One region of the Sphingomonas sp. FW306-05-A genome, then DNA from elsewhere that is predicted to be linked to it. Evidence: predicted binding sites of a transcription regulator. Region 1 holds the regulator's gene; each other region holds the start of a gene.
The links. The regulator LexA, encoded in region 1, represses DNA repair genes until DNA is damaged. The targets are predictions, from matches to a motif close to GTTCCNCNCTTGTTCT.
Positions count from the first base shown of each region.

Region 1 (10,274 bases):
CGTCGCGCGGCTCGCCTTGCGCGCGCGTCCGCTCTTGGCAAAGCGCGGTGCCCGGAACAACCCGCCAAACCCGTCGTCAGCCAATCGACCCGCCCGCGCCTTTGGATTAGGAGCAACCCATGGTCGCCATCCCCGTCACCCGCTCTATCAGCATCGACAGCGAAGAATTGCAGGAATCGTTCACCCGCGCGGGCGGTCCGGGCGGGCAGCACGTCAACACCACCGACAGCGCAGTGCTGCTCCGGTTCGACGTGGGCGCGTGCCCTACGCTCCCCGATGCGGTCAAGAACCGGCTCGCGGTACTCGCGGGATCACGGCTGACGCGCGAGGGGGTGCTGGTCCTGCGCAGCGAAGGCGCGCGATCGCAATTGCTCAACCGCCAGGAAGTGCGCGAGCGGCTGCTCGACATGATCCGCGAAGCCACGATCGTCCCCAAGCGCCGCCGCCCAACCAAACCGTCCAAGGCCGCCAAGACCCGGCGGATGGAGGGAAAGACCAAGCGCGGGACGGTCAAGTCGCTGCGGGGCCGGGTGACGGACTGATCGGGACCCTCGACCGCCCGAACACCCCCCACCCGTTCGTGCTGAGTAGCGACCGAGTAGCCCCCCTTGGGGCGTATCGAGGGCGCGTATCGAAGCACCGTTCCGCGCGGCACCTATGCTTCGATACGGGACGAACGGAAGGTTTGGGCCACGGCTTCGCCAAAAGACAGAACCGCCAGCGTTTAGCCCTCGCTGAACCCCGCCGCCAGGAACCGCTCGGGCAGCGGTGCCTTCGCCACGATCGGCTCCTTGCCCGCCCGCGGGATCGCCAGTTCGGCGGCGTGGAGCAAGGTCTGCCCCCCGCCCTTGCCATAGACCGGATCGCCCACGACCGGCGCGCCGAGCCCTTCCAGCGCATGCACGCGGATCTGATGCGTACGACCGGTTTCCGGAATGAATTCAACGAAGCTGCGACCGTCCTTTACAGACAATAGCCGCCATGCCGTGCGCGACGGCTTGCTGCCCTTCGCCGCCTGCGGGTCACCGACCATGCGCCAGCCGTCCTCGACCGTGCTGACCTTGGCCAGCGCCAGATCGATCAGCCCACTGGCCCCCTCGACCCCGTCGCCAACCACGCCGTCGAGCACCGCGAGATAGCGTTTGCGCACCAGTCCCTGCTCGAACGCCTGTTGCAGCTTGGCGTGCGCCTTGGGGTTGCGCGACAGCAACAGGCAGCCCGACGTATCGCGGTCGAGCCGGTGGACCGGAACCGGCCAGCGCTTGAACCCGAAGGTCAGCCCGTCGAGGTGGTTTTCGAGGCTCAACGAACCGTCGCGGGGACGGTCGACCGGGAGCCCGGCGGGCTTGTCGATGACGAGCGCCTCGCCGTCGAGGAAGAGTACATGATTTACCAGCATGCGCGCCTCTTGCCACCGCAAGCCCCGTCATGCCAGTGCCGCCGCGGCACCGGGCAGCGAGAAGACGTGTTTTGCGGAAGTTGAAGTCGGCGGTGATCGCCGCAGCGGCGCTCGCGCCGGTCGTTGTCCCCCCGTCCGCAAGCGCGGCTCCGCGCGCCCCCGAACCCGCCGTGCTGGTCGCGGCGGCGGATGGCCGGATGCTCGGGCATTTGCCGTATGGCGATGTTCCGACGGGAGAATTGGTCGCGGTGCCGGCAGGGTTCTCGGTCGGCGCGACCTGTCGCCTTAACCGCGCGGTGCTGCCCGATTTGGAGCGGCTGCGCACCGCCGCCGTCGATACCCCCGGCGTCGGCAACACCCTCCGCGGAATTTCCTGCCATCGCAGCATCGCGCACCAGACCGCGGTTTTCTGTCACGGCGCGCATCACGCGGCGTGCGTCGACGCGATCGACCGGGCTCGTTCGGTCGCGCCGCCGGGGTATAGCGAACATGCCACGGGCTATGCGATCGACTTCGGCCTCCGCCCGACGCGCACGTGTCCCGACGTCAATTACTGCTTCGCCTCGACCCCCGCGGGGCAATGGCTGCTTGCGCATGCGCCCGATTACGGGTTCGAACTGTCGTTTCCCGCGGGCAACGCGCAAGGGGTGACGTGGGAACCGTGGCATTGGCGCTGGGTCGGAACCGGTCCGGACGTTCCCGGAGCCGCCGCCGCGCGATCGCTGTTCGCGCGGGCGCGCAGTACGTTTCCCGCACGCCCTGCGGTGCGCGACGTCCGGGCGGCCAATGCCGCGGTCGTGCCGGTGCCAGTCAGCAGACTCGCCCCCGCCGCCCTGCCCTTGCCCGACATCAGTCGAGCAAGGGTCCGCCGGCGCTGACGTATCCCTGCGAAAGCAGGGATCCAGGGTAACGAACGCTGCGGCCCGCAACCCTGGGCTCCTGCTTTCGCAGGCGAACATATGATAGTAACCTACGCGTTAAGCTCAGAACTTTCCGGCCAACGAGACGCCGATGATGCGCGGATCGTTGTACACGGCGGCGTTGTAATTCTCGATCACGCCCTTCAGGTTCTTCTCATTGGTCAGGTTCCGCACGAACACCGCGAGTTCGTACTTGTTGTCCGGCGCGACATAGCCCGCCTTAAGGCCGGCCTCGAACGTGCCGTCCGAGGTGAACTCAGCGGTCTTGTACAGGACGAAGCTGGTGTACCCCTGCACATTGGCATCGCCCGCCAGGAACAGCGACCCGCCATTGCCGAGCGGCACGTCGTAGCGTGCGGTCCCGTTGAGCTGATATTTCGGCGCGTTGGGCAATGGGTTGCCGTCGATCTGCGCAAAGGTGTTCGCCCCCACGCGGATCGTCGGGTCCTGCACCGTGCAGGTGATCACACCACCGAGGATGCAGACCTGCGCATAGACGCGCGGATCGTTGATCTCGGAATGCAGCACGCTGCCGCCGAGCCCCAGCGTCAACTGGCGCACCGGACGCCACGTCAGTTCGGCCTCGCCGCCCCACGCCTTCGCCTTGTCCGCGTTGAACAGCACGCCGTTGCCGAACGAGTCGTTGCCGTTCAGCTGGATGTCGCTGACTTCATAATAGAAGCCGGTCGCGTTGAAGCGCAGCGTGTTGCCGAACAGGTTCGACTTCACGCCCGCTTCATACGACATGATCGTTTCGGAATTGGCGGTGGTGAAGTCCGCGTTGAACACCGCCGACCGGCCCTGGATCGTCGGCCCGCGGAAGCCGCGCGCGACGCGCGCATAGACGCTGACGTTGCGGTCGAACTGGTACAGCGCGCTCGCATCCCAGCTCGGCTGCGTGTCCGACAGGCGGACGTAGCGGCGCCCGGTGTAGCTCGACACGCCCGCCGCATTGGCGTTGGCGACGAGCAGCCGGGTCGACTTGGTATCGTTGGTGACGCGCACGCCGCCGGTGAGCGTCAGCTTCGGCACAATCTCGTAGCTGACCTGCCCGAAGCCGGCGTAGGAGGTGTTGATGTCGCGCAACAACACGCGGTTGTTGGGGTTGGGGCGCGTGCCGTTGAGGTCGGGCTGCGTCAGGAACACCCCGCGCTGCGCGAATTCGGTGATGTCGCGGGAGTCGAAGTACATGCCGCCGATCTGCCACTTGAACCGCCCGGTGCCGTCGTCCGACAGCCGGACTTCCTGCGTCAGCTGGTCGAGATCGCGGATCCGGCCCTGGCTCTCGCCGTAGAAGCGCGCGCCCGCGAAGTTGGTCGCGGCCCCGCCGTCGGTATCGCCACGGCTGTAGCCCGACGTCGTCTCCCACGCGCTGATCGAGGTCAGCACGACGCCGCCGAAATCGTTCTTTAGGTTCAGCGAGCCGCCATAGGTCTTGTACGCCTGCGGGTTGTTCGCCGCCTCGTCGAGCGCGACCGACGCGCGCGGCGCGTCGCTGACGTCGTTCGATCCGCGCTTGAGGGCACCGCGATGGAAGATCGTCGAGGTACCGCTGTAATCCCGCGCATGTGCCGACAGCAGGCCGGTGAAGCCGGTGTCGGGTGGGGTCAGCATCAACTGGACGCGGACGTCGCGCTCATCGAACCCGCCGAGCTTGTCCTTGCCGCCGACCGTGCCGTCCGCGCTGACGCCGGTGTAGGTGTTGTCGACCCAGTTATCGCGGTGCTGGACCAGCCCCGAGACACGGAACGACAGCACGTCCTTGACGATCGGCCCGCCGACGCCAGCGTCGAGCGTCGCGGTATTGTAGCTACCGTAGGACGCCGATGCACGGCCGTGGAAGTCGTTGGTCGGGCGGTTGGTGTCGAACTTGATGATGCCCGCGGTCGTGTTGCGACCGAACAGCGTCCCCTGCGGGCCACGCAGCACTTCGACCTGGCGGACGTCGAACACCGGGTTGGACTTGAGCACGACATGCTCGAGCACGACGTCGTCCTGGATGATCGACACCGGCTGCGATGCGCCAAGGTAGAAATCGATGTTGCCGAGGCCGCGGATATAGAAGCGCGGGAAGATGCGCCCGGTGGTCGTCTCGGCGTACAGGCCGGGCACGCGGTTGGCGAGTTCGAGCACGTCACCACCGCCGCTCTGGAACGCGCGCAGATCGTCACCGCCGACAACGCCGACCGAGATCGGCACCTTCTGCAAATTCTCGGTGCGGCGTTCGGCGGTCACGACGATGTCGCCCAGACCTTCCTCGGTTGCAGCGGCACCCACCGTCGCGGTCGCAACGGGATCGCTCGCGGTCTGTGCCAACGCGGATCCGGTGGCAAACAGGGCGGTGCCTGCGGCTCCCGCCAGCAGCAGCGACTTTACGACGGTCTTGTTCACAAATAGTCCCCTTGATCGTACCCGGAGCACCGCCGACCGACATCCGTGCGAACACCAGCGGTGTCGCATCTAGGTCTGTTCGTTCAGAGTGGCAGCGCTTCCCCGTCGGCGGCGCTAGGGACGGATTGTTGCTGATTCATGACAAAGCATGGCCAAACAAGGGCATAAGCTCAGGTCTGCGATCAACTGTTGCCCGGATGCACCACCCCAGCTTGGCCATGAGGGGTCGACGCGACCGGACCGGTAACGATAGAGACCAAGCGATGACCGAACGCCCTGCCCTGCTCGCCGTCGACGACGCGCTCACGCGCCTGCACGCCCTTGCGCCGAAAATCGCAGCTGAAACTGTCCCGCTGCGCGCCGCCGCGGGGCGCTGGGCGGCGGCGGACGTCGTCGCGCGCCGGACCCAGCCCGCGCGCGACCTGTCCGCGATGGACGGCTATGCGGTTCGCTTCGACGATCTCGGCGGCCCCCTGCGCTTGGTCGGCGAGAGCGCCGCGGGGCACCCGTTCGACCACCCGATCGGCGCCGGCGAGACGGTCCGCATCTTCACCGGTGCAGCCCTTCCGCCCGGGGCGGACGCCGTGCTGATCCAGGAGGAAGCCGCACGCGAGGGGGACGAGGTCCGTCTCGCAGGCGACGGTCCGGTGCGCGGCGGCAACATCCGCCGGGCCGGGATCGACTTCGCGCAGGACCAGACGCTGATCGCGACCGGCGACCGGCTGACCCCGGCGCGGATCGCGCTGGCGGCGAGCGGCGGTTACGGGACGCTCAGCGTCGCGCGGCGGATCCGTGTCGCGATCGTCGCGAGCGGCGACGAACTCACCCTGCCGGGTGCGCCGCTGAGCGACCGGACCTTGCCGGAATCGAACGGCGTGATGCTCGCGGCGATGCTGGCGGACCTGCCCGTCGACGTCGTAGATCTCGGCATCCTGCCCGACCGGCTGGACACGATCACCGAAGCGTTCCGCACCGTCGAAGCCGACATTCTCGTCACCACCGGCGGCGCATCGGTCGGCGATCACGACCTGATCCGCCCCGCGCTGGCGGCGGCGGGCGGATCGATCGACTTCTGGCGGATCGCGCTCCGCCCGGGCAAGCCGATGCTCGCGGGCAAGATCGACGAGATGCTCGTGCTCGGCCTGCCGGGCAATCCGGTGTCCGCTTATGTTACCGCGGCCATCTTCCTCAAACCCGTGATCGCCGCCATGTCGGGCGCGCGCGACCCGTCGCCGACCGCCTACCCCGCGATCCTCGGCGCGCCGCTGCGCGCCAACGACCGCCGTCAGGATTACATGCGCGCCGTCACCCGCGACGGGCGCGTCTATGTTGCCGACAGCCAGGATTCGTCGCTGCTCGCGACGCTCGCCCGCGCGGACTGCATGATCGTGCGCGCACCGTTCGCCCCGGCGGCCGATGCGGGCGACTCGGTGGAAATCCTGCCGATCGCTTGACGTCCATCTTTATGTTCCGTATAGGTTCGTCGTCTGTTCCGACGAAAGGGCCCGGAATGCTAACGCGCAAACAGCATGAGTTGATCTGCTTCATCAACGACCGGCTGGAGGAGACGGGAGTCTCGCCCTCGTTCGAGGAAATGAAGGAAGCGCTCGACCTGAAATCCAAGTCGGGCGTCCACCGCCTGATCAGTGCGTTGGAAGAACGCGCATTCATCCGCCGCCTGCCCAATCGCGCGCGCGCGCTCGAAGTGCTCAAGATGCCCGAACGGGGCACCAATGCCCCGGTAAAGGCGACGCCGGACGCCGCACCGGCCAGCCCGCGTGTCGTCCCGCAGCCCGCAAATGACGTGATCGAAATTCCGCTCCACGGCCGGATCGCCGCCGGTGTTCCGATCGAAGCGTTCGAGGGCGCGTCGATGCTGTCGGTGCCTGCCGCATTGCTCGGTGGTGGCGAACATTATGCGCTCGAGGTCGCAGGGGATTCGATGGTCGAGGCTGGCATCCTCGATGGCGACTATGCGCTGATCAAGCGTCAGGAAATCGCGCGCGACGGGGAGATCGTCGTGGCTTTGATCGACGACAGCGAAGCGACGCTCAAGTTCTTCCGCCGTGAAGGGGCGATGGTGCGGCTCGATCCGGCCAACCGCGCCTATGATCCGCAGCGGTACAAGCCCGCGCAGGTCCGCGTGCAGGGCAAGCTGGCCGGGTTGCTGCGCCGCTACGACTGATCGCTGGCGCGTTGCCGACGATCGGACCGGTGCCAGCGTTTGGCCCGTCGCTGCCGAGGATCGACAGGCGTGATCCAGGGGTGCGCATCTCCTGGCGTGCGCACCGTTCGGATGCTGGGGGAGCGGTGGCTCGCGACCGTCGACCAAATGCTCGGTCTTGGTAAAGTGATCGCCACCCCGCCGGTCCGCGCCAGCAAGCTCCGGTCGAGCCGCAACCAGCGTGGACGACAGCGCCGCGGCAACCAGCGATCGCTGATCACGATATCCGCGGCAGCACAGGCCCGGACCAGATCTTCGATCGGAACCGCATAAGCGCTCCGCGTCGCCAGCACGGTCCATCGCCGTGTTCCGACGGTTCTCACCGCCATGCACAGGTCCCGGCTGCATCGCGCATCCCGCTGATCCGACCACAACACTGGCAACCCTGCAACGCCCCCGCCCTGCGCCAGCATGTCCGCGGTATAGTCGCCCGTCCTGTCGCGCAGCAGCGCAACGTCACCCGCTCGCGTCCGGATCGCCACATGGCGTCCGTCCCCGGTCACCAGCAGATCCGGCGCAGGCGTGGCGATCGCCCACGCCGCACCGATCACGAACGGGCCGATCCCCAGCCGTCGCCATCGCGTCCGCCACAGCGCGATCCAGATCCCGCCGATCGCCATCGCGGCAAATGCGCCCCCCGGCATCGCCGGCAACGGCGCGACCGAACCAGGGATCGCCGCCGTCGTGCGCGCAATCCACAACAGCAGCTCGAGCGACATCCGCGTCGCCCACCACAAGGGTGCCCCCAACCCGACCGTGTCGAACAACAGCGCCGCTGCCTCCAGCGGCATGATCACGAACGTCGTCAACGGGATCGCACAGATATTGGCGACCGCGCCGTAGATGCCCGCCTTCTGGAAATGGTAGAGCGAGATCGGCAGAAGCGCGGCCTCGACGACCAGTCCGGTCAGCAGCAGCGCACCGATACTGCGCGCAACACGGTTGAGGCGCGGTTCTTCGCGCGGCGCGACCAGCGCACGGATGCCGGGGTGGTCGTTCCACGCGATGATCGCCGCAACCGCCGCGAACGAAAGCTGGAAGCTCGGCCCGGCGAGCGATTCCGGGTATAGCAACAACACGACGAGCGCGCCCGCTGCGACCAGGCGCAGCGTCAGCGCTTCCCGTCCCAGCGCGAGGGCAATCAGCACGCACAGCGCCGCGACGCACGACCGGATCGTCGGCACCTCCGCCCCGGTCAGCATCGTGTACCCGATCGCGACCAGCGCCCCCGCCGCGCCCGCCACCAACGGCAACCGCCAGCGCAGCGCGAGCCACGGGATTAATGCGAGCAACCGCGTCACGACGATCATCGTCGCGGCGACCGCAGCCGTGATGTGCAACCCGCTGACCGACAGGAGATGCGCCAGCCCGGAACGGCGCATCGCCTCGGTATCGGCGAGCGGGATCGATCCCTGGTCCCCCGTCGCGAGCGCCGCCGCGATGCCCCCCGCCCCACCGCCACCGGCGCGCGCCTGGATATGCCCGGACAGGTCCACGCGCAGCCCGGGAAGGATCGACGGTCGCCCCGGTGCGACGATCGTTACCGGCGCAAAACCGCGGCCGGTCGCGCCGATCCCGTCGAACCATGCGGTGCGCGCATAATCATACGCCCCCGGCACCGAAGGCTCGGGCGGCGGCAACAGGCGGGCCGACAGCCGCAACACCGCACCCGACGCCAGCCCGGCGGGGACGTCGACCGTGGCGAGATTGATCCGGAGATGCTTCGGCAGAACCGGCAGCGGCCGACCGCTCGCATCGGGCCGCGCGATGACGGCAAGCGGCGCCAACCGAAACCGCACCAGATCCCGCGCCGGCAACGGCTCGATCCGTTCGACGCGCGCGACGAACGTCGCGATCGTCGGACGCTGGAGGACGGGATGCGTGACGCGCTCAGACCGCCACCAGATCAGGCCGATTCCCAGCGCCACGGCAAGCGCCGCGACCCCAAGGCTGCGTGCCGCGCGTCCGTACCGCCCGAGCGCTGCACAGCCGAGGCCGGCCGACACCGCAACCAGCATCGCGATCTGCCAATCCGCGCGGCTCGGCAACAGGAACCACAAGGCGATCCCGGCCCCCAGCATCACCGGCAACCACAAGGGAAGCTGGTCGCGTTCCGCCTCCAACCATCGTTCGAACGTGTCCGCCATACCGCGTCCAGCAACGAAAAATTGCGACAGCCACCAGCGCACCCCGGTTTGAAGCGTGGCAAAGCGCGTGCTAGGGGCGCTGCAGGCTGATCCGGCCATCGAATTTCTAGTCTGGGAGTATGCGCGGTTGAGCGCAATCACTGAAACCACCACAACGACCGACGGCACGCCCGACGTTTCCGCCGGTACCGTGGTCACGCGCTTCGCGCCGTCGCCGACCGGCTTCCTCCACATTGGCGGCGCGCGCACCGCGCTGTTCAACTGGCTGTACGCACGCCATCACGGCGGCCGCTTCCTGCTGCGGATCGAGGATACCGACCGCGCGCGCTCGACCCAGCCCGCGATCGACGCGATCCTCACGTCGCTGCGCTGGCTCGGGCTCGATTGGGACGGCGACGAAGTGTATCAGTCGGCCCGCGCCGATCGTCACGCCGAAGTCGCGCACCGCATGGTCGAGCATGGCCACGCCTATCGCTGCTACCTGACGCCCGAGGAACTCGCCGCGATGCGCGCCGAGGCCGAAGCCGCCAAGAAGCCGCTGCGCGTGCGCAGTCCATGGCGCGACAAGGCCGCCGAAGCCGACGACAGCCGTCCGTTCGTTGTCCGCCTCAAGGCACCGACCGAAGGTGCGGTCACGATCGAGGATCGCGTTCAGGGGTCGGTCACGGTCCAGAATGCGGAACTGGACGATCTCGTCCTGCTGCGCTCGGACGGGACGCCCACCTATATGCTCGCGGTCGTCGTCGACGATCACGACATGGGCGTGACGCACGTGATTCGCGGCGACGATCATCTCAACAACGCTTTCCGCCAATTGCCGATCATTCGCGCAATGGATGCGATAGAAGGCGGCTGGCCCGATCCCGTTTATGCACACATCCCGCTGATCCACGGGTCGGACGGCGCGAAACTGTCCAAGCGCCACGGCGCGGTCGGCGTGGAATATTATCGCGACGAACTCGGCATGCTGCCCGAGGCGCTCGACAATTATCTGCTGCGTCTGGGGTGGGGGCATGGTGACGACGAGATCATCAGCCGTACCCAGGCAGTCGAGTGGTTCGATCTCGCCGGAGTCGGCAAGTCGCCGTCGCGCTTCGACTTCAAGAAGCTCGAGAACCTGAACGGCCAGTACATTCGCGTCGCAGACGATGCACGGCTTGCCGCGCTCGTCGCCGATCGGCTTGATTTCAAAG
Region 1 is NZ_JBYSXN010000001.1:999,325-1,009,598, reverse strand. It holds gene arfB (alternative ribosome rescue aminoacyl-tRNA hydrolase ArfB) at 120-542, shown strand; gene AC3WJR_RS04685 (RluA family pseudouridine synthase) at 725-1,399, opposite strand; gene AC3WJR_RS04680 (M15 family metallopeptidase) at 1,471-2,277, shown strand; gene AC3WJR_RS04675 (TonB-dependent receptor) at 2,383-4,779, opposite strand; gene AC3WJR_RS04670 (molybdopterin molybdotransferase MoeA) at 4,974-6,164, shown strand; gene lexA (transcriptional repressor LexA) at 6,221-6,895, shown strand; gene AC3WJR_RS04660 (ComEC/Rec2 family competence protein) at 6,886-9,081, opposite strand; gene gltX (glutamate--tRNA ligase) at 9,218-10,274, shown strand, end outside.

Region 2 (10,274 bases), on a different contig from region 1:
CTGACCAGCATCGCCTACCGGCTCGCCCGTTTCGAACGCCGCGCGGTCGAGCAACGCGATCTCGATCATGCGCAGGGCCGGATGGCGACCCGCCTCGTCGCGGAATTCGAGACGCATTCGAGCGGCTGGTTCTGGCAGACCAATGCGGACGGCGAAGTGACCTACCTCACCCACCGGGTCGCAACGGAACTCGACCTGCCCGACACCCCCGCGATCGGCGAGCCGTTGTCACAACTGTTCCGGATGGACGGCGCGCTGACCGAAACCGAGCGGACGATCGCCTTCCATCTCTCCTCGCGCACCGCTTTTTCCAATTACTCGGTGCGCCCCGCGAGCCGCGCCAAGCTCGAACGCTGGTGGTCGATGTCGGGGCGCCCGATCTTTGATGAGGACGGGATCTTCCTCGGCTTCGTCGGCAGCGGGACCGACCTGACCGAGCGCCGCCGTGCCGATGCCGAGATCACGCGGCTCGCGCTGTTCGACGGGCTCACCGGCCTCGCCAATCGCCAGCGGTTGCGCCTCGCGCTCGACCAGATGCTTGCGCAACCCGCGACATCGCAGAGGATGACCAGCCTGTTCCTGCTCGACCTCGATCGCTTCAAGACCGTCAACGACACGCTCGGCCATCAGATCGGCGATGCGTTGCTGAAGAAGGTCGCGCAGCGGCTGCAACGCGCGATCGGCGATGCGGGGCTGGTCGGGCGGCTCGGCGGCGACGAATTCCAGGTGATCATGCCCGGCCATGCCGACCGCGAGAAGCTGGGCGAACTGGCGCGGCGCGTGATCTTCGACCTGTCGCAACCCTATTCGATCGAAGGGTCGGCGATCAGCATCGGCTGTTCGATCGGGGTGGCGATCGCACCGCAGGACGGCGCAGCGTCGGAAACGCTGATCCGCAACGCCGATCTCGCGCTCTATGCCGCCAAGGGCGACGGCCGCGGCATCCACCGCTTCTTCCGCGAAGAACTGCTGGTCGGTGCGCAAAGCCGCAAACAGCTCGAGGACGATCTCCGCCAGGCGCTCGTCGGCAACCAGTTCTATCTCGCCTATCAACCCGTGGTCGACACGCGCTCCGAACGGATCGTCGGCTATGAGGCGTTGCTGCGCTGGGAACATCCGACGCGCGGGTTGGTCAGCCCTGCCGAATTCGTCCCCGTGGCGGAGGATTGCGGGTTGATCGAGAGCATCGGCGAATGGGTGCTGCGCACCGCATGCACCGAGGCAGCGGGCTGGCCGGGCGACGTTCGCGTCGCGGTCAACGTCTCGCCGATCCAGTTCGCCAATCCGATCCTGCCGTCGCTCGTCACCTCGGCGCTCGCGAAATCCGGGATCGCGCCGCACCGGCTCGAACTCGAAATCACCGAAGGCGTCTTCCTCGACGAGAGCGCGGCGTCCGAACAGATGTTCAAGACGCTGAAAGGCTGTGGGGTGCGGCTCGCGCTCGACGATTTCGGGACGGGCTATTCGTCGCTCGGCTATCTGAAGAAAGCGCCGTTCGACAAGATTAAGATCGACCAGAGCTTCGTCAAAGGTGCGACGATCGCGGGCAATCGCAATGCCGCAATTATCCGTGCGATCGTCTCGCTGGCCGACGCGCTCGGCATGGATACGACCGCGGAAGGAGTCGAGAATCGCGACGAGATCACGTTGATCCGCGATCTGGGTTGCAGCCACATCCAGGGCTATGTCTATGGCAAGCCGACGCGCGCTGCGGATGTTTTGCTGCAATTGAAGGTCGGCGGCGGGATGGCGACCGCGAGCGGCTATCAGATCACGCGCAACCCGCGTACCGCGATGCTGCGCAACGCGCGGCTGCAGGCGGGCGGGGCGAGCGGCGACGTGCGAATCCGCAACATCTCGTCGACGGGCGTGATGGTCGAGGGGATCGAGATTGACGCAAGCGCGGTCGATCTCGACGTGCTGATCGAACTGGTCGAGGACCAGATGTTCCCCGCCAAATTGCGCTGGGCGGCGGACGGACGCGCTGGGCTCGAATTCGCCGAGATGTTCAACCTCGAACGCCTTGCCGCGCCGAGCGTCCCCAATCCCGTCCGCAAGACCGGATAGCGAACGGGGTCAAGGCACCCACGGCAGAAGGCCGCGCGGACACGTCCGCGCGGCCTTTCGTGTTTATGCGGCGGTGTTGCCGGTTGCCGCGGGGGCGGCCGCAGGAGCCGCGACCGGCGCGCTGCCGGTGGGGGCAGCCGGTGCCGTCGTCCCGGCGGCGGCGGGCGGCGGCGGCGGGGGGGCCATGCCGGCGCCGTCCGGACCATCGGGGCCGTCAGGACCGCCAGGGCCACCGGGTCCGCCCGGACCACCGGGTCCACCAGGGCCATGTGGACCACCACGCCCGCCACGCGGCGGCATCGGGCGGAGCGCGGTTACCTTACCGTCGGCGCCGACGAGGAACGACGCGTGGAGCATCCCGCGGCCGTACCGGCCCTGGATGCTCACCGTCTGCCCGACGCCGATCAGGCTGGTGCCGTCGGTCTGGCGTCCGCCCTCGACCAACGCGCGCCCGCTGCCGTCGGACAGGATGAACATCGGCCCGTAGATTTCGGCGACCTTGCCGCGCACCGTGACGACGTTGCCGGTGTCGCTGAGCGAGCGGATCGCGACGGGCTTGATCGGGGCCATTTCGACCGACGGTGCGGTCATCTGCGCGACAGTCGCGCCGCCGCCGACGCCAACCGCGAGCAAGGCTGCCGCGATCAGCGCGCCGCGGGTCGAAATCTTGCGGCGCGAGGGAGTGGTTGTGTCTTCGGTCATCGGTAAGCTCCTTGGTTGGTATGCAGCCTTTTATCGAGTCGTGCCCCCGGCCCACTGAACCTTGCGGTTCAGTTTGGGTTTAGACCGGCAAGTTAGCCGGATTATTGCCGCGGCATCCCGCCCCGCCGCCGCGAACGAAAGAGCCGCCTTATGCGTATCCTGCTGGTCGAGGACGACGCCGCACTGGCCGAGGCGACCGCCAAAGCGTTGCGTGCCGAACATTTCGCGGTGGATGTCGCCGCGAATGGCGAGGACGGCGCGCATCTCGGCGACACCGAAAGCTATGACGCGGCGGTGCTCGACCTCGGATTGCCGCGCAAATCGGGAATCACCGTGCTCGAGGAATGGCGCGCCGCCGGGCGGGCGTTGCCGGTGCTGATCCTTACCGCGCGCGATGGCTGGTCCGAAAAGGTCGCGGGGTTTCGCGCGGGCGCAGATGATTATCTGACCAAGCCGTTCCGGATCGAGGAGCTGGTGATGCGGCTGCGTGCGTTGGTAAGGCGCTCGGCTGGGCATGCGGCAGCACGAATCGTGTGTGGGCCGATCACGTTCGATGCGCAGACCGGGCAGGTCGAGCGCGACGGGCTTCCGCTGCGCCTCACCGCGCTCGAATGGCGCGTGCTGTCGACGCTGATGCTGCGCAAGGGTGTGGTGGTTGAGCGGCTCGACCTGATGGAGCATATCTACGAGGGCGATGCGGATCCCGATTCGAACTCGCTCGAAGTGATCGTCGGGCGGTTGCGCAAGAAGATCGGCGCGGACCTGATCGAGACGGTGCGCGGCCGCGGGTATCGGATCATCGCGGCGTGAGGAGAGGTGGAACCCCTTCCTTCTCCCGTCATGCTGAACTCGTTTCAGCATCCACCGCGCCACAATGGCGGACAGCCGGTGTTGCACGGTGGACCCTGAAACGCGTTCAGTGTGGCGGAAACGCCGCCCCGCCCCCAAGACGCCGTCATGCTGAACTTGTTTCAGCATCCACCCCTCCACGACGGCGGACTGCCGGTGTTGCACGGTGGACCCTGAAACCAGTTCAGGGTGACGCCGGATATGGTGGAAACGCCGCCCCGCCCGCCCGCCTCGGCCGGGCAGCCGCATGACGCTCCTCCCCCGCTCGCTCTACGGCCGCCTGCTTGTGACCGCGCTGCTCACCACGCTTGCCGCGCTCGCGTTCGCCGCCTTCGCGATCGGCGCGGTGCTGGACCGGTTCGTGATGCATGGGCTGGACGAGCGGCTCGATGCGCAGATCGCGATCCTTGCGAAGGCGGTCCGTCCCGACGGCAGCGTGGATCGCAATCGCGTCATCCTCGCCGCACCTTATGACGACGCCGCGAACGGATGGGGATGGCGGATCGATGCGGGGGGCCGGACCATCGCATCCCCCGCCTCGCCCAACCTGGACGCTATGCGCACGCCGTGGACCGCGCTTCCTCCACCGCCGATCGAGGATCGGGCGCTGCGGCATGGCCCCGGGGACCGCACCCGCGCACTCGACTGGCAGGATGCGCGCGGCGCACGGCATGCGCGCAGCCTGACGCTCGCCACCCCTGCGGGTCAGGTCCGCATCACCGCCGCCGCGCCGCGTGCGATCGTCGATCGCCCGTTGCGCGCGGCGATGGCACCACTGCTCGGCTCACTGCTGCTGCTGGGGCTCGCGCTGGGCATCGCGACGCTGGTGCAGTTGCGCGTGGGTCTCGCCCCGCTCAAGCGAATGCGCACGGCACTGGCGGCGGTGCGCGGTGGTCGCGCCACCGCCATCCCCGACGACCAGCCGCGCGAACTTGCCCCGCTGGCAACCGAAATCAATGCGCTGCTTGCCGAAAATGCCGCTGCACTCGCCAACGCACGCGGGCATGTCGCGAATCTCGCGCACGGCCTCAAGACTCCGCTTGCGACACTCGCGCTGACGGTGCGTCCGCTCGACCCGGACGGCACGCTCGGCGCGCAGATCGCACGGATCGACCAGGCGGTACGGCACCACCTCGGCCGTGCCCGCGCTGCCACCCCGGGGGTCGCGTCGCGCGTCGCGACCCCGCTCGCCCCGGTCGTGGAAGATCTGGCCGACGCACTTGCGCGGATCCACGCCGAACGGGGCATTGCTGCCGATATCGCGATCGACCCGGCGCTCGCGGTCGCGGTCGACCGGCAGGATCTCGACGAGCTGGTCGGCAATCTGCTCGACAATGCATGGCGCTGGGCCGCCACCCGGATCGCGGTCAGCGCGACCCGCAGCGCGGACGACCGATTCGCCATGCTGACGATCGCGGACGACGGCCCCGGTATCCCCGAAGCGACTCGCGCCGCCGCGCTCTCCGCCGGTCAACGGCTCGACGAACGCGGCGATGGGCACGGCTTTGGCCTGTCGATCGCGACCGAACTGGCGAATCTGTACGGCGGCACCCTGATGCTCGATACGGCATCGCTTGGGGGGCTGGCGGTCCATGTCACCTTGCCGGTCGGCTTTGCCGGCCCGACGTGAAATAAATGTCACGTTCCCGGTTCGGCCTCTTGCCTTTCCGCAACCCCAGCTTTGACCGCGCGTCGCGCGCGCTGCACCCGGTCGCCGCTCCGTCAGAAGGCGTGGAAGTGCGACGAACCGAGTCTTGTACCTGTCATTTATGATATTGCCTGTTGGCCGATATGGGCACAATCTGTAGGGGTCAGGTTCGGGAGCGAGCGCAACAACTGGTAGAGTAAACCGCACGACCCCATATCGTGCGGACGATGGATCAGCGGCTCGCAAGCGGTCGCGATTGCATTTTGGTCTCGCCGATCGCTTCCGAAATGCTAGCTAGGGAGCCTGTCTCCCGAATCGAACAAAGATTGAACGAGTCGGGAACATGATGGCGTGACTGCCGCGTGTTCGCGAACCGGACCGAGGGGCGAGACAATGGATTTTCGGGATACCGAGGAAGTGAAGACGGATATGGCAACCGACATGATCGAGGCGCTCGCGGCAAGCGTTCAGGCTCCCCAGGAAACGGATCGCAACGGCGCGGATCGCAAGCTGGCGGCGCGCGGGGATTCCAAGGAAGTCCACGTCCAGCTGTACCCGGTCGAGGTCGACCATTCGCGCGATGCGCTGCTGACCGATTTCGGCAAGGAAACGCTGCGCGACCGCTACCTGCTCCCGGGCGAGACGTTCCAGGACCTGTTCGTCCGCGTAGCGTCGGCTTACGCTGACAACGAAGCACATGCGCAGCGGCTCTACGGCTATATCTCGCGCCTCTGGTTCATGCCCGCGACGCCGGTGCTGTCGAACGGCGGCACCGGACGCGGCCTGCCGATCTCGTGCTTCCTCAATTCGGTCCCCGACAGCCTCGGAGGGATCGTCGACACGTGGAACGAGAACGTCTGGCTCGCGTCGCGCGGCGGCGGGATCGGCACCTATTGGGGCAACGTCCGCGGCATCGGCGAGCCGGTCGGCCTCAACGGCAAGACCAGCGGGATCATCCCGTTCGTCCGCGTGATGGATTCGCTCACCCTCGCGATCAGCCAGGGCTCGCTGCGGCGTGGCTCGGCCGCCTGCTATCTCGACGTGTCGCACCCGGAGATCGAGGAATTCCTCGAGATCCGCAAACCCTCGGGCGATTTCAACCGCAAGGCGCTCAACCTCCACCACGGCGTGCTGATCACCGACGCGTTCATGGAAGCGGTCCGCGAGGGCAGCGAATGGACTTTGGTCAGCCCCAAGGACGGCTCGGCGCGCGCCACGGTCGACGCGCGCTCGCTGTTCCAGAAGCTGGTCGAGACGCGCCTCGCCACCGGCGAGCCGTACATCGTCTTCGCCGATCACGTGAACAAGGGCATGCCACGCCATCACCGCGAGCTCGGGCTCAAGGTGTCGACGTCCAACCTGTGCAGCGAGATCACGCTGCCGACCGGCACCGACCATCTCGGTAACGAGCGCACCGCGGTGTGCTGCCTGTCGTCGCTCAACCTCGAGACGTGGGACCAGTGGAAGGACGACAAGGGCTTCATCGAGGACGTCATGCGTTTCCTCGACAACGTCCTGCAGGACTTCATCGACCGCGCCGAACCCGGCATGGAGCGCGCCGCTTATTCGGCGATGCGCGAGCGCTCGGTCGGCTTGGGCGTGATGGGCTATCACTCGTTCCTCCAGGCACGTGGGTTGGCGTTCGAGGGCGCGATGGCGAAGTCGTGGAATCTCCGCATGTTCAAGCACATCAAGGCGCAGGTCGACGAAGCCTCGATGCACCTCGCGGTCGAGCGGGGCCCGTGCCCCGATGCGGCGGATCGCGGCGTGATGGAGCGGTTCAGCTGCAAGATGGCGATCGCGCCGACCGCGTCGATCAGCATCATCTGCGGCGGCACCTCGGCGTGCATCGAGCCGATCCCGGCGAACATCTACACCCACAAGACGCTCAGCGGCTCGTTCTCGATCAAGAATCCGTATCTGGAAAAGCTGCTGATCGCCAAGTCGAAGAATTCGGACGCGATCTGGAACTCGATCCTCGAACAGGGTGGGTCGGTCCAGCATCTCGAGTTCCTCGATGTCGAGGAAAAGGACTGCTTCAAGACTAGCTTCGAGATCGACCAGCGCTGGCTGCTCGAGCTCCAGGCGGACCGCACGCCCTATATCGACCAGTCGACCTCGCTCAACCTGTTCATCCCTGCTGACGTCGAGAAGTGGGACCTGTTGATGCTCCACTTCCGCGCATGGGAACTGGGGATCAAGTCGCTCTATTACCTCCGCTCCAAGTCGGTGCAGCGGGCAGGGTTCGCCGGCGGCGTTGAGAACGACAACACGATCGAGAAGCCGCAATACGAGTTCGAGACGACCGATTACGACGAGTGTCTCGCCTGCCAGTGATGCGCATTGCTTCCGACGCCGTCCTTTTGGCGGCGTCGGGAGTGTAATTCCCGCGGTGCCGCCTCAGGCCGCCCGCGCCAGACGCATCACGATCTCGTCTTCGGACAAGATCTCAATCGTGTAACCATCGCGGCGAAGCGCGTCAGCGCGTTTGTGGTCCGCGTGTGCGGTCACATAGCGTCCGAACGGCTGGTCGTTGCCGATGACAAGCTTCGTCGTGGTCACGCCGACCGACGCGACGATGCGCGCGCCCGCAGCGGCCAGGCTCTGCGCGAGTGCGCCGTCGCGCGGGGCGCCTAGGATGGCGACTCGCTCCCCCTTCAACGGACCCGCCGACGCCGCCTTGGGTGCCGCTCCGCCGCGCGTCCGATAGGGGGCCAGCCAACCGGCCAGATCGATCCCGGTATGCTCGATCGCGCGCACGATCACTATGCCCGCCGCGCGCGCATCGCTGAGCGCATCGTGATGCTTGTGGCGAACCCCTAAAAACTTGCTCAGTACGTTGAGCCGATGGCTCGGCAATTCGGGCCACGCGCGTCTGGCGACGCGGACACTGTCGAGCCACGTCGTCTCGATCGTCGTCCGGTCATGCACTCGGCACGCCGCGCCGAGCGCCCCCTTGTCGAAATTGGAATGCGCGACGGTGATGCGTCCAGCGAGATGCGCGTCGATCGTGGCGTGGACCGCGGCGAACGTCGGCGCGCCGATGACGTGGTCGCTGGTGAGCCCATGAATCCGCGTGTTGAACGACGAAAAACGGTCGAGCGGATCGATCAGCGTCTCATATTCGAAGACCTCGACCCCGTCCCGGAACCCGACGATGCCGATCTGGCAGATGCTGCTGACGCTCGAGCACGCCGTCTCGACGTCGACGACGACGAAGTCAGGCGCAGCGACGACCGGGGGCGTCGACGGAAGTGGAACACGCGGCGGCAGGATCGAATGCATGGTACGGAACATAATGGGTCCCGCAAGCAAGCGCACCCTCGATTACGGGGCCGCGACCACGCCCGCGGTAGAATGCTGGCAGGTCTGCGCCGACCCGGCTAATGTCACGACATACGAAACCCGTTGGGAACCTACCATCGCTACCGAACACAGGCATGACGAACACTTCCTGGCGGGCGGCGGCGAGATGGGCGCGCTGATCCGGGCAAAGGACTGGTCGACGACATCGCTCGGTGCACCAGCAGGCTGGCCGCAACCACTCAAGACGCTGGTGGGGCTCCTGCTCGCCGCAGACCAGCCGATGTTCGTCGGCTGGGGCGCGGACCATATCCTGCTGTACAACGATCGCTACGCGCACATGCTCGCTGATCGTCATCCAGCCGCGCTCGGCCGCGCGTTCTTCGACGTCTGGCCGGAGGTGCGCGCCGAACTGACGCCGCTGGTCGAGCGAGTCAGGTCGGGCGAGCCAGTCCATATGGGCGACATCACGCTTATGCTCGATCGCCCCGGCCGGCCCCGGGAAGCGCACTTCGCCTTCTCCTATACCCCCGTCCGGGACAATGACGGCAGTGTCGTCGGGCTGTTCTGCCCCTGCACCGAAACAACCGAACAGGTTCTGGCCGAACGCGCGCGGCGCGCGGCGGAAGCGTCGGAACGCAACCGGCTGTGGGTGCTGTCGGAGGACATGCTGGCGCGCGCCGATTTCGAGGGGCGGATGTCGGCGGTCAATCCGGCCTGGACCGCGGTGCTCGGTTGGCCCGAGCAACACCTGCTGGCGACGCCCTATTCGGAATTCATGCATCCCGATGACGCCGGCGTAACACTCGCCGCGATCGAGGAGATGGGGCGCACGGGACTCCCCACCCGCTTCCAGAACCGCATCGCAACCAGCACCGGCAGCTGGACGCCGATCGGATGGACCGTCTCGCCCGAGCCGGACGGAACCAACTTCATCGCCATCGGTCGCGATCTGACCGAGGACAAGGCGCGCGAAGCGGAACTCGTGCAGACGCAGGAGGCGCTGCGACAGTCGCAGAAACTCGAATCGATGGGCCAGCTGACCGGGGGCGTGGCACACGACTTCAACAACCTGCTTACGCCGATCATTGGCGCGCTGGACATGCTGCTGCGCCGCGGGATCGGCAACGATCGCGAGCGTCGCCTGATCGACGGTGCGCTTCAGTCCGCCGAACGCGCCAAGACGCTCGTCCAGCGGCTGCTCGCCTTCGCACGCCGGCAACCGCTGCAGCCCACCGCGGTCGACGTGGCCGAACTGGTCAAGGGCATGACCGGGCTGATCGGCAGTACGCTTGGGCCGAAGATCAGCATCCGTGTGCTGATGGCGGACGACTTGCCCCCCGCCAGAGCCGATCCGAACCAGCTCGAGATGGCGATCCTCAACCTCAGCGTGAACGCGCGCGATGCCATGCCCGACGGGGGAGACCTCACGATTACGGCATCGCGCGAGACTGTGCGGACTCGGCACGACGCAGGGCTGCGGACCGGTCATTATGTCCGCCTGTCGGTCCGCGACACGGGCATGGGGATGGACGAGGCGACCCGGATACGCGCGATCGAGCCGTTCTTCTCGACCAAGGGGATCGGCAAGGGCACCGGGCTGGGCTTGTCGATGGCGCATGGTCTTGCGGCGCAGCTCGGCGGGGGTCTGTCGATCCACAGTGTTCCCGGCGCGGGGACGACGGTCGATCTGTGGCTCCCGATC
Region 2 is NZ_JBYSXN010000003.1:139,861-150,134, reverse strand. It holds gene AC3WJR_RS16985 (putative bifunctional diguanylate cyclase/phosphodiesterase) at 1-2,067, shown strand, start outside; gene AC3WJR_RS16980 (hypothetical protein) at 2,131-2,769, opposite strand; gene AC3WJR_RS16975 (response regulator) at 2,920-3,579, shown strand; gene AC3WJR_RS16970 (sensor histidine kinase) at 3,866-5,248, shown strand; gene AC3WJR_RS16965 (ribonucleoside-diphosphate reductase subunit alpha) at 5,660-7,603, shown strand; gene AC3WJR_RS16960 (exonuclease domain-containing protein) at 7,667-8,563, opposite strand; gene AC3WJR_RS16955 (hybrid sensor histidine kinase/response regulator) at 8,550-10,274, shown strand, end outside.
Region 2: the regulator LexA is predicted to act here: its motif matches at 5,594-5,609, upstream of AC3WJR_RS16965 (ribonucleoside-diphosphate reductase subunit alpha).

Region 3 (10,274 bases), on a different contig from region 1:
GTTCGCCGAGGCGTCGCAATTGACCGCGCTGTGGAGGGACCGACTGCGGGAGCAGGGGCGTGCGGGCAGTGCGTTTCTCCGCGTGCCGCCCGCCGAAATCGCCGCAAGACCAGCAATCTACCGGTTGGGATTGCATCCCGCGCTGCTCGATCTGGCGGAAGCGTATGTCGGGCTGCCGGTTGCCTATGACGGTGTGAACCTGCAATATACGCTGGCCGACGGGCGCGCGGTCTCGACGCGGAAATGGCACCGCGACCGGGAAGACCGGCGGATGATCAAGCTGGCGGTGTATCTGACCGACGTCGATGCGGACAGCGGGCCGTTCCAGTTGCTGCCGGTCGAGGCGACTGTGCCGGACGACCGGTTTTACTTCGACGATGCCGACGAGAAGGACGACGGCGGGCGCATTTTGGGCGTTCATCCAATCAGTTGCGAGGGGGCGGCGGGGACGGTCGTCGTCGCTGACACCGCGCGCTTCTTCCATCGCGGCAAGCCGGCGACCGGGCGCGACCGGGCGGCCTTGTTTTACAGCTACTTCGCGCGGGTGCCGCAGCGGCCGTATTTCTGCGATCGGTCGGGTCTGTCGGCGCGCGACGTCGCCAAACTCGTCGAAACACTGTCGCCGCGACAGCAGAATGCGGCATTGTGGCGCCGGAATCTGCCATTTCCGTGGCGGTTTGTACCCGCTTCAAGCATGTAATAGACGCTCAGGCCCAGCCTTCGAGCACCTGATCCGGCGGGCGGTGGCCGTCCGCCCACATGCGGATGTTGGTGATGACCTTCTCGCCCGTCGCAAGCCGCCCCTCGAACGTCGCGGAGCCCATGTGCGGGGTCATCACGACATTGGGAAGCGCAAGCAGCCGCGGGTCGATCCGCGGCTCATGCTGCCACACGTCGAGGCCGGCACCCGCCAGCCGGCCGTTCTCCAGAGCGTCGACCAGCGCATCCTCGTCGACGATCCCGCCGCGCGAGGTGTTGATGACATAGACATGGGGCCGGAGCAGCGCGATCCGGTCGGCGTCGATCAGCCCCTCGCTGTCCGCATTGCGCGGGGTGTGGATCGTCAGCAGGTCGATCGCGCCGAGCATCTCGTCGAGATTGGGGTGCCACTGCGCCTGCAACTCGGCCTCGACCACCTTGGGCAGCCGGTGGCGGTTGTGGTAATGGATCGACAGGCCGAACGCGCGCGCACGCCGCGCCACCGCCTGGCCGATCCGCCCCATGCCGAGGATGCCGAGCGCCTTGCCGCCGATACGGTGGCCGAGCATCCCGCCGGGGGTCCAGCCCTGCCACGCACCCGAGCGCACCAGCTTTTCGCCCTCCGCCAGCCGCCGCGGGACCGAGAGGAGCAGCGCCATCGTCAGGTCCGCAGTATCCTCGGTCAGCACGCCCGGCGTGTTGGTAACGAGGATGCCGCGTGCGCGCGCGGCTTTCAACGCGATATGGTTCACGCCCGCGCCGAAATTGGCGATCAGCTTCAGCCGCGGCCCGGCGCCCTCGATCAGCGCGGCGTCGATCTCGTCGGTGACGGTCGGGACCAGCACGTCGCAATCGGCCATCGCGGCGGCAAGCTCGGCGCGAGTCAACGCGGTGGCACCGCGGTGGATGCTCGCGTCGAACAGTTGCTCCATCCGCAGCATCACCGCGTCGGGCAATTCGCGGGTCACCGCCACGCGCGGGTTGGGGACACGTCTCGTCTCTGCCATCCCGCTGGCTTGGCGGAGGGCCTGCGCGGCGTCAACGGGTGTTGAAGCGTCGCGCCAAAACGCGATAAGCGGGGACATGACGCTACGACACCAGAAGATGCCGATCGCGGCGCGGCTTGCGCTGCTGATCGGGGCGACGAGCATGGCCGCGGCGGCGTTCGCGCCCGCGATTGCCGCCATGGCCAACCGCAAAGCGCCGTTCTACGCCTCGGTCGGTGCCAAGAAGGCGCGGATGCGCACGGGGCCGGCGCGATCCTATCCGGTCAGCTGGCTGTACCAGCGTGCCGATCTTCCGGTCAAAGTCATCGCCGTGTTCGAGCACGGCCAATGGTACAAGGTCGAGGACCCGAGCGGCACGCAGGGGTGGATGATGAGCGGGCTGCTCAGCGAGCGGCGGACTGGGATGATCACCGGGCAGGTCGCCGAATTGCGCGACAGCCCGGACAGCGACGCGCGCATCGTCTGGCGCGCGGCACCGGGGGTGGTCGGACGGCTGAGCAAATGTTCGGGCGGCTGGTGCTATTTCGACGTCCAGGGGCGCGGCGGGTTCGTTGAACAGTTGCGGATGTGGGGTGCGGAAGCGGGCGAAACGCTGCCGTGAAGGGCTGGACGATCCGGCGCGACGATCTGACGCATCCGGACGTGCTCGACCTGCTCGACCTGCACTTACGCGCCGCGTTCGAGAACAGCCCCCCGGGGAGCGTGTTCGCGCTCGATGCGAGCGGGCTGCGCGATCCGTCGGTGACGGTGTGGACCGCGTGGGAGGGCGACGCCTTGCTGGGGATGGGCGCGCTCAAGCAGCTCGATCCGGCCTGGGGCGAGGTCAAGTCGATGCGCACCGCGCCCGTGCAGCTGCGGCGCGGGGTGGCGGGGGTGCTGCTCGATCATCTGGTCGCTGAGGCGCGGGCGCGGGGGTATCGGCGGCTGAGCCTCGAGACGGGCTCCAACGCGCCGTTCGCCGCCGCGCATGCGCTGTATCGGCGGGCCGGGTTCGTCGAGTGCGCGCCGTTTGGGGATTATCACGATACGGTGTTCGCGCAGTACTTTACCAAGGATCTTGCCGCTTCAGCGTAGCTTTGCGGGCGCGGAAGGCGTCCGATCTCTGCCGCCCCGTCGCGCCGGGGGAATTGCGCCTGCTTACAGCCTGCTGACCATCGCTCTTCGCCAAAATCGCGCTGGACGAATCGGAACAGATGGTGAACATAGTGGCTATGACCCAGCCAGATTGCGCCCTGATCGCCCACGCCCTCCTGACCAGCAGCGGCTTCGCCCGAGTCGGATTGACCGCCCCGAGCGAGCGCATCCGCGAAGCCGCCGCCGCCGAACTGGCGCGCACGATCGTGTGTGCGCTCGAGGGTTTTCCGGGTGATCGCGACCCGCGCCAGATGGCGCTGCCGCTTTGACGTGGGCAACGTAAGATTTCGCACGCTGTTCGATTTCACGCGGCATCAGATGAACGTCGGCTGCGTCTGCGGATCGTGCGCGCACAAGGGTGTGGTGCATCGCGATCGGTTTGCGCGGTGGTGCTTCCTCAAGCGGTTGAACGCCGCGGTCGACAATCTGCCGGGGTTCCTGCGCTGCTCGCAATGCGGGGGGCGACCGGTGCGGATCCGGCCGACGTTGCTGCCGCCGACGTTTCCGGGCTGGGGTGCGGATGAGGGGGCGTGGAAGCGGTTGCAGCGGCGGTTGCGGGGGTGAGGGGGGATGTAATCTTTAAGAAAATCGGAAGCGAAATAATCGATTTTCTACAATCTAACGTTCTCTAAATTACCTTACCAATAGCTTAGTTAGCAAACCTTGAAGTCCAATATCTCCGGGGCCATCGTCCTTGACAATACCATCTGGTGTAGGACGGAAGAGCGCACTGAGAATAATTTGACGGTCCGTCTCTCCAGCGGCATTCTCACCTGTTAACGCGAGATATGTTGTCGTCATTGTAGCACGCTCTTCCGCATCATTCCGCAGATGATGCTCGCTTAAATACAACTTTGTAAGCAGGCGACCGATCCAGAATACCAAAGTAGACAATAGCAAAAGTCCTCCTGAAACAACCACATATAGTGCGATGGGAGATCTCGAGTTTGATGTATCCGGGTGCGAAAGAAGAATCCACGCACAAAATACAAAAACTGGAGAGAGAACAAGTGCCGAGCATGGAAAGAATAACATTACGAGAAATCGAGCACGTTTTTCACGTTTGCCGTGGCTATCAGCTTTGTTATCCCAATACTCAACCGGAGCCTTCATTCTCATAAACTCTCGATAGTATTTTTCCGTATTATTAATACTGACGACCGCGCTGCCCGCCTTGGTTTCAATCGATGCGACGCTCTCATTTGCCGAATTTTCCCATTCGGTTTGAGTTGCGCGCCATACGCGCCGCCTTGCATCAAATATGCGATGGGCGATGCCGCGAACGCGATCGTTAAGCTCTCGCGTAGCTTTGTCGCGCTCCGCTGCATCATGAGCCAACTTTTCCTGCAGGGTTCGCGTTGCCATTCGGAAGTTTGTCCGCTCGCGCTTTAGCCTATCAGTCCAATCAGCAACATTACGGAGGTCTGGGAACACGCTCAACAGAAGGCCCAACATTTCATCACGTAGCGTCATGTTTGGTGCTGCTAGTCGCTGTTTAAGAAAACCAAGTGCTGCCATCGCAGCAACTTCCCCAGCGCTTTGTCTGATATCGAGAACAGTGGAACCATCTCCTGTGGTCGAAACCATTATTATGCTGTTTTTAAGAGGGTGTAGGTAATCACCAGCATAACTTAACGTATGTCCCTGTGTCTTCAGCGAACTTACTTCGTTGAGTACAGTATTCCATGCGTTTTGAAGTTCGGTTGCTAGGCCATGTCGGTCAGTATGATTGTCGTTTGGCACCATCCAAGCCCATCGGCTGCGTTCCTTCTCAATCCACTTGATAAGTTCGTCATAGGATCGGACTGTAACGTCCTCATCTACCCCTATCGAAAATGTAAGTTGTTCTGCCATTGTCTCTCCCATCTGCACCATACGGAACAGATTGGGCAGGGCAACGTACAACTGGGCAAATAAAAACAGAGAAATTCATGGACGTACCGAAAGTTGCTACACCATTATTCCTTAGAGTCTGGAAATTCACAATTATAATTTATAAAAAACCAATATCCTCAAACTGATAGAATTTCATAATGTTTGCAATTGGCTTCGAACCAGCGTCTCACGCCATGTCAACGCGCTAACCCGCCAACCCACCCCACCGCCCAGCAACAAACGTCGCAACCTCCGCCCGCAACTCCACATCCTCCGGCGTCCCGCCGCCGAACCCGCCATGCGGCATCGCCTCGAACACGTGCAGCTCGGCCGCCACCCCGGCACGGCGCAGCGCCCGGTGCAGCCGGACGGTGGTCGACAGGAACAGGTCGCGCGTGCCCGATTGCAGGAAGGTCGGCGGCAGTCCGCCAAGTTCCCCGAACAGCGGCGACACCAAAGGATCACGCAGGTCGGTGCCGTTCGCATACAGCAGGTTGGTCGCGGCGAGTGACCCCGGCAGCACGACGTCGACCAGCCGGTTGACCGCGAAACTGTCGCCGGATTCGGTCAGGTCCGCTTGCGGCGACAGCAGCACCAGCCCGGCGGGCATCGGCAGCCCTTCGGCGCGTGCGCGGAGCAGCATCGCCACCGCGAGATTGCCGCCCGCCGAGCGGCCTCCGATCACGATGTCGGCGGGGGCGTGGTGCGCGAGGACGTGCGCGTAGGTCGCGACGCAATCGTCGAGCGCGGCGGGGAAGGGGTGTTCGGGCGGCGTGCGATAATCGACGCCGTAGCAGCGCACCCGGTGCTGGTCGGCGTGCATCCGCGCGCCGGTGCGGCACGCGCCGCCGCCGCCGAAGACGAGCGCGCCGCCGTGCAGGTCGATATAGGCGCGCCTGGCGTCGAATGCGCCTTCGGGGGTCGCGACATGCACTCGCGCCGCGCCGACCGTGATCGTCTCGACGGTCGCGCGCAGGCTCCCCGCGATCCCCTCCATCGCCATCGCGTAGCCCGCATCGGCGGCGGTCTTGAGGTCCGCCCAGGCGGCATGGTCCGCCGGATCGGGCAGCACATGGAGCGCGTTGAGCGGCACCCCGTCGGCGCGCACCGCGCGTTCCAGCATCGCGCGCGCTTGCGCCGAGATCGAGCGCGGGGCCGGAACCGTGCGCGCGGGGAGCGCGACGCCGTGGGGGGTGTCCTCGGTTACGCCATCAACTCCACCGCGACTGCGGTCGCCTCGCCGCCGCCGATGCACAGCGATGCGAGCCCACGCTTGCCCCCACGCGTTTCCAGCGCGGAGAGCAACGTCGCGAGGATGCGCGCGCCGCTCGCGCCGATCGGGTGGCCGAGCGCGCAGGCGCCGCCGTTCACGTTGATCCGGTCGTGCGCGATGTCGAGGTCGCGCATCGCGATCATCGCGACGACCGCGAAGGCTTCGTTGACTTCGAACAGGTCGACGTCGCGCGCCGACCAGCCCGCGCGTTCGAGCGTCTTGCGCATCGCGAACACCGGCGCGGTGGTGAACAGCGACGGCGCATGCGCATGCGCCCCATGCGCGACGATCCGCGCGAGCGGGGTGAGGCCGAGCTTCTCCGCGACCGACGCGCGCGTCATCACCAGCGCGGCGGCCCCGTCCGAGATCGACGAGGCATTGGCCGCGGTGATCGTGCCGTCCTTCGAGAAGGCGGGCTTGAACGTCGGGATCTTGGCGACATCGCCCTTGGCGGGTTGCTCGTCGAGGGTGACCGTGGTCGGCCCCTTGCGCCCGGCGACTTCGGTCGGGACGATCTCGCGGTCGAACGCACCCGATTGCTGCGCACGTTGCGCGCGGTGGAGCGATTCGATCGCGTAATCGTCCATCTGTGCGCGCGTGAACTGATAGGCCGCGGCGCTGTCCTCGGCGAAATTGCCCATCAGCTTGCCGGGCTCATACGCATCCTCGAGCCCATCGAGGAACATATGGTCTTTCAGCACATCATGCCCGATCCGGGCGCCGCCGCGGTGGCGCATCGAGAGATAGGGCGCGTTGGTCATGCTCTCCATGCCGCCCGCAACGATCAGGTCGGCCGAGCCCGCCGCGAGCGCATCCGCCGCGAGGATCGCCGCCTGCATCCCCGATCCGCACATCTTGTTGATCGTGGTCGCCTCGACATGGTCGGGCAGCCCGGCCTTGAGCGCGGCCTGGCGCGCGGGGGCCTGGCCGAGCCCGGCGGGGAGGACGCACCCCATGTAGATCCGCTCGATCGCCGATCCCGCGAGCCCCGCACGCTCGACCGCGCCACCGACGGCGGTCGCGCCGAGCTCGGTCGCGGTCGCGCCTGCGAGTGCGCCCTGGAACGACCCCATCGGGGTGCGCGCGTAGGAGACGATGACCACTGGGTCGGCGGTTGGACGGGTGGCCATAATGGGGAACCTCTGATGGAAGCGATCTTCGATATGTTGCGGCGTGACCAACCCAAACCCGTTCGCCCTGAGCGCAGTCGAAGGGCTCCTCGCCAAGCAGACCGAGGCCTGAGGTGCGACAGGGGCTTCGACTTCGCTCAGCCCGAACGGGTGGGGGATTGGGACCGAGCGCTGTCGATCTAGGGCCGACATTGCCGATTTACAAACTATAGCACGGTCCGGAATGACCACCGGAAACCGAGGCAATGCGCATGGATGAGTGGATCTGGCCGGTCCTGCTGGGCGGGCTCGGCGCGATCTTCGGGAGCTTTATCGCGACGATCGTGGTGCGCTGGCCCGAGGGGCGATCGGTGCTGCACGGGCGATCGGCGTGCGACGGATGTGGGGTCGTGCTCGCCCCGCGCGATCTGATGCCGCTGGTGAGCGCGCTGGGGGCGCGGGGGCGGTGCCGTCGCTGCGGCGCGGCGATCGATCCGCGGCATTGGCAGATCGAGGCGATGGCGTTGCTGATCGGCGTCGCGGCTGGGCTGGCGGTGCCGGGGCCGGTCGGGATTGCGGGGGCGGTGTTCGGGTGGCTGCTGCTGACGCTCGGTGCGCTCGACGTGGTGGCGTTCTGGCTGCCCGACGTGTTGACGGTGACGCTGGCGGTGGGGGGATTGGTGACGGGGGTGCTCGGGGTGCCGCCTCCGCTGACCGACCGGCTGATCGGCGGGGGTGTCGGGTTCGTCGCTTTGTGGGCGGTGGGTGCGGGGTACAAGCTTTGGCGTGGGCGGGTCGGGTTGGGCGGGGGCGATCCCAAGCTGCTTGGGGCGATCGGATTGTGGCTGGGGTGGCGGATGCTGCCGACGGTGGTGCTGTTCGCGGCGCTCGTCGGGCTCGGGATTGCGGTGGTCGGGGCGCTTCGCGGGCGGGCGACGACGCTCGCCGACCGGATGCCATTCGGCGCGCTGCTCGCGATCGCGGCTTACCCGGCGTGGCTGATGCTGGTAGGGATGGCGTCATGAATGCGCTTCCGATCCTTGCTGCTCTGATGCTCGCCGCGACCCAGCAGGCCGCACCGAAAGAGGCCCCACCGCCTGCGCCCGTCGTGCCATCGGTCGACGGCCTGCCGATCGGGTCGATCCCGCGGCAGGAGCTGCCGCGCAAGGGGTGCGCAGCGTATCTGTGGACCGCGAGCGGGACGCGTGCGCTGGTCGCGATGGCCACGGGGGGCGGGGGCACCGATCCGGCGCGGTTGCGGCTGTCGATCGCGGGGAAGATCACCGATCTGGACCGCACCGGGCAGCTGGGCGCGATCACCCTCGGCTTCCCCGAAACCACGACCTATGCGGGTGGGGGCGCGACGATCAAGCTGACGCTGGGGATCGAGACGCGGAGCTCGATCACCGACGGCGGGGCGGTGCCGGAGGGCATCCTCCAGCTCGACCGGACGGGACAGGATAGCGTGGTCATCCCGGTGGCGGGGCTGATCGGCTGTACGTAAAGGGAAGACGGGGATGACACTCGACCAGACGCTCACGGCACAACGGCTCGCGTTCAATAGCGAATTGCCCGTTTCGCTGACGGTCCGCAAAGACCGGTTGAAGCGCGCCGCGGCGATGATCGCCGACAATGCCGATGCCTTTTGTGACGCGCTGAGCGAGGATTTCGGACACCGCAGCCGCGAGCAGTCGATGCTGACCGATGTCGCGTCGTCGATCGCGCCGATCCGCCACGCTTTGCGTTCGCTCGACGGCTGGGCGAAGCGCGACAAGCGCGCCGTGCAGTTTCCGCTCGGGCTGCTCGGGGCGCGGGCGTGGGTCGAGTATCAGCCGAAGGGCGTGGTCGGCGTGATCGCGCCGTGGAATTTCCCGGTCAATCTGGTGATGGGGCCGATCGCGGGGATCTTCGCGGCGGGCAACCGCGCGATGGTCAAGACGAGCGAGTTCACCCCGCGCACTGCCGCGCTGTTCGAGACGGTGAGCGCGCAATACTTCGCGCACGACGAACTCGCGTTCTTCAGTGGCGGGCCGGAGGTGGGGAAGGCGTTTTCGGAACTGGCGTTCGACCATCTGATCTTTACCGGCGCTACGGGGATCGGGCGGCACATCCTCCATGCCGCGGCGGACAATCTGACGCCGGTGACGCTGGAACTGGGTGGCAAGTCGCCGGTGCTGATCGGCAAGGACGCCGACATCGCACGCGCGACCGAGCGCGTGGCGATCGGCAAGATGCTCAACGCGGGGCAGATCTGCCTAGCGCCCGATTACATGCTGGTGCCTGAGGCGCAGGAGCAGGCGGTGGTCGACGGGCTGAAGGCGGCGGTGTCGGCGATGTATCCGACGCTGCTGGCGAACCCGGATTACACCGCGATCATCAACGACCGGCACCACAAGCGGCTCGCCGACTGGATCGACGATGCGCGCGCCAAGGGCGCGACGGTCGAGGTGGTCAATCCGGGGGGCGAGGATTTCGCGGGGTCGAATGCGCGCAAGATGCCGCTGCATATCGTGCGGAATGCGACCGACGATATGATCGTGATGCAGGAGGAGATCTTCGGCCCGATCCTGCCGGTGCGCAGCTACACGGGCGGGATCGACAGCGCGATCGACGAAGTGAACCGGCGCGACCGGCCGCTCGGGCTTTATTATTTCGGGCCGGACGAAGGGGAGCGGCGGCGCGTGCTCGACCGGACGATTTCGGGCGGGGTGACGATCGACGACGTGGTGTTCCATGTCTCGATGGAGGATCTGCCGTTCGGCGGGGTTGGGCCGTCGGGGATGGGGTCGTACCACGGGTTCGACGGGTTCAAGACGTTCAGCCACGCCAAGGCGGTGTTCAAGCAGGCGAAGCTGGATGTGGCGAAGCTGGCTGGGTTGAAGCCGCCGTATGGCAAGGCGACGATGACGAGCGTGCGGCGGCAGATGAAGTAGGGATTTTTACCGTCGCTTTCTCTTCTGCTCTTCCCCGGCGAAGGGCGGGGCCTAGTAGCGATTGCCGAGGTAACTGCTTCCAGTCGCCTGCAATCTTCTGTTCCTCTCCTGGGCCCCGGCCTTCGCCGGGGAAGCGTAGTAGGAGTAGGGGGAAGCGGTAAGGGGGAGCCGCTACGAGGGATCAATCCACCCGGTAATGGATCGGCTTGAAACTTCCGCCGTTGCTCGCCGGTGCGGAGCAGGC
Region 3 is NZ_JBYSXN010000002.1:337,346-347,619, reverse strand. It holds gene AC3WJR_RS10515 (phytanoyl-CoA dioxygenase family protein) at 1-700, shown strand, start outside; gene AC3WJR_RS10510 (2-hydroxyacid dehydrogenase) at 708-1,706, opposite strand; gene AC3WJR_RS10505 (SH3 domain-containing protein) at 1,804-2,307, shown strand; gene AC3WJR_RS10500 (GNAT family N-acetyltransferase) at 2,304-2,780, shown strand; gene AC3WJR_RS10495 (DUF6771 family protein) at 2,918-3,109, shown strand; gene AC3WJR_RS10490 (hypothetical protein) at 3,111-3,404, shown strand; gene AC3WJR_RS10485 (DUF6161 domain-containing protein) at 3,474-4,694, opposite strand; gene AC3WJR_RS10480 (alpha/beta hydrolase) at 4,921-5,838, opposite strand; gene AC3WJR_RS10475 (acetyl-CoA C-acyltransferase) at 5,919-7,118, opposite strand; gene AC3WJR_RS10470 (prepilin peptidase) at 7,370-8,122, shown strand; gene AC3WJR_RS10465 (hypothetical protein) at 8,119-8,601, shown strand; gene AC3WJR_RS10460 (coniferyl aldehyde dehydrogenase) at 8,615-10,030, shown strand; gene AC3WJR_RS10455 (DUF1989 domain-containing protein) at 10,212-10,274, opposite strand, start outside.
Region 3: the regulator LexA is predicted to act here: its motif matches at 2,893-2,908, upstream of AC3WJR_RS10495 (DUF6771 family protein).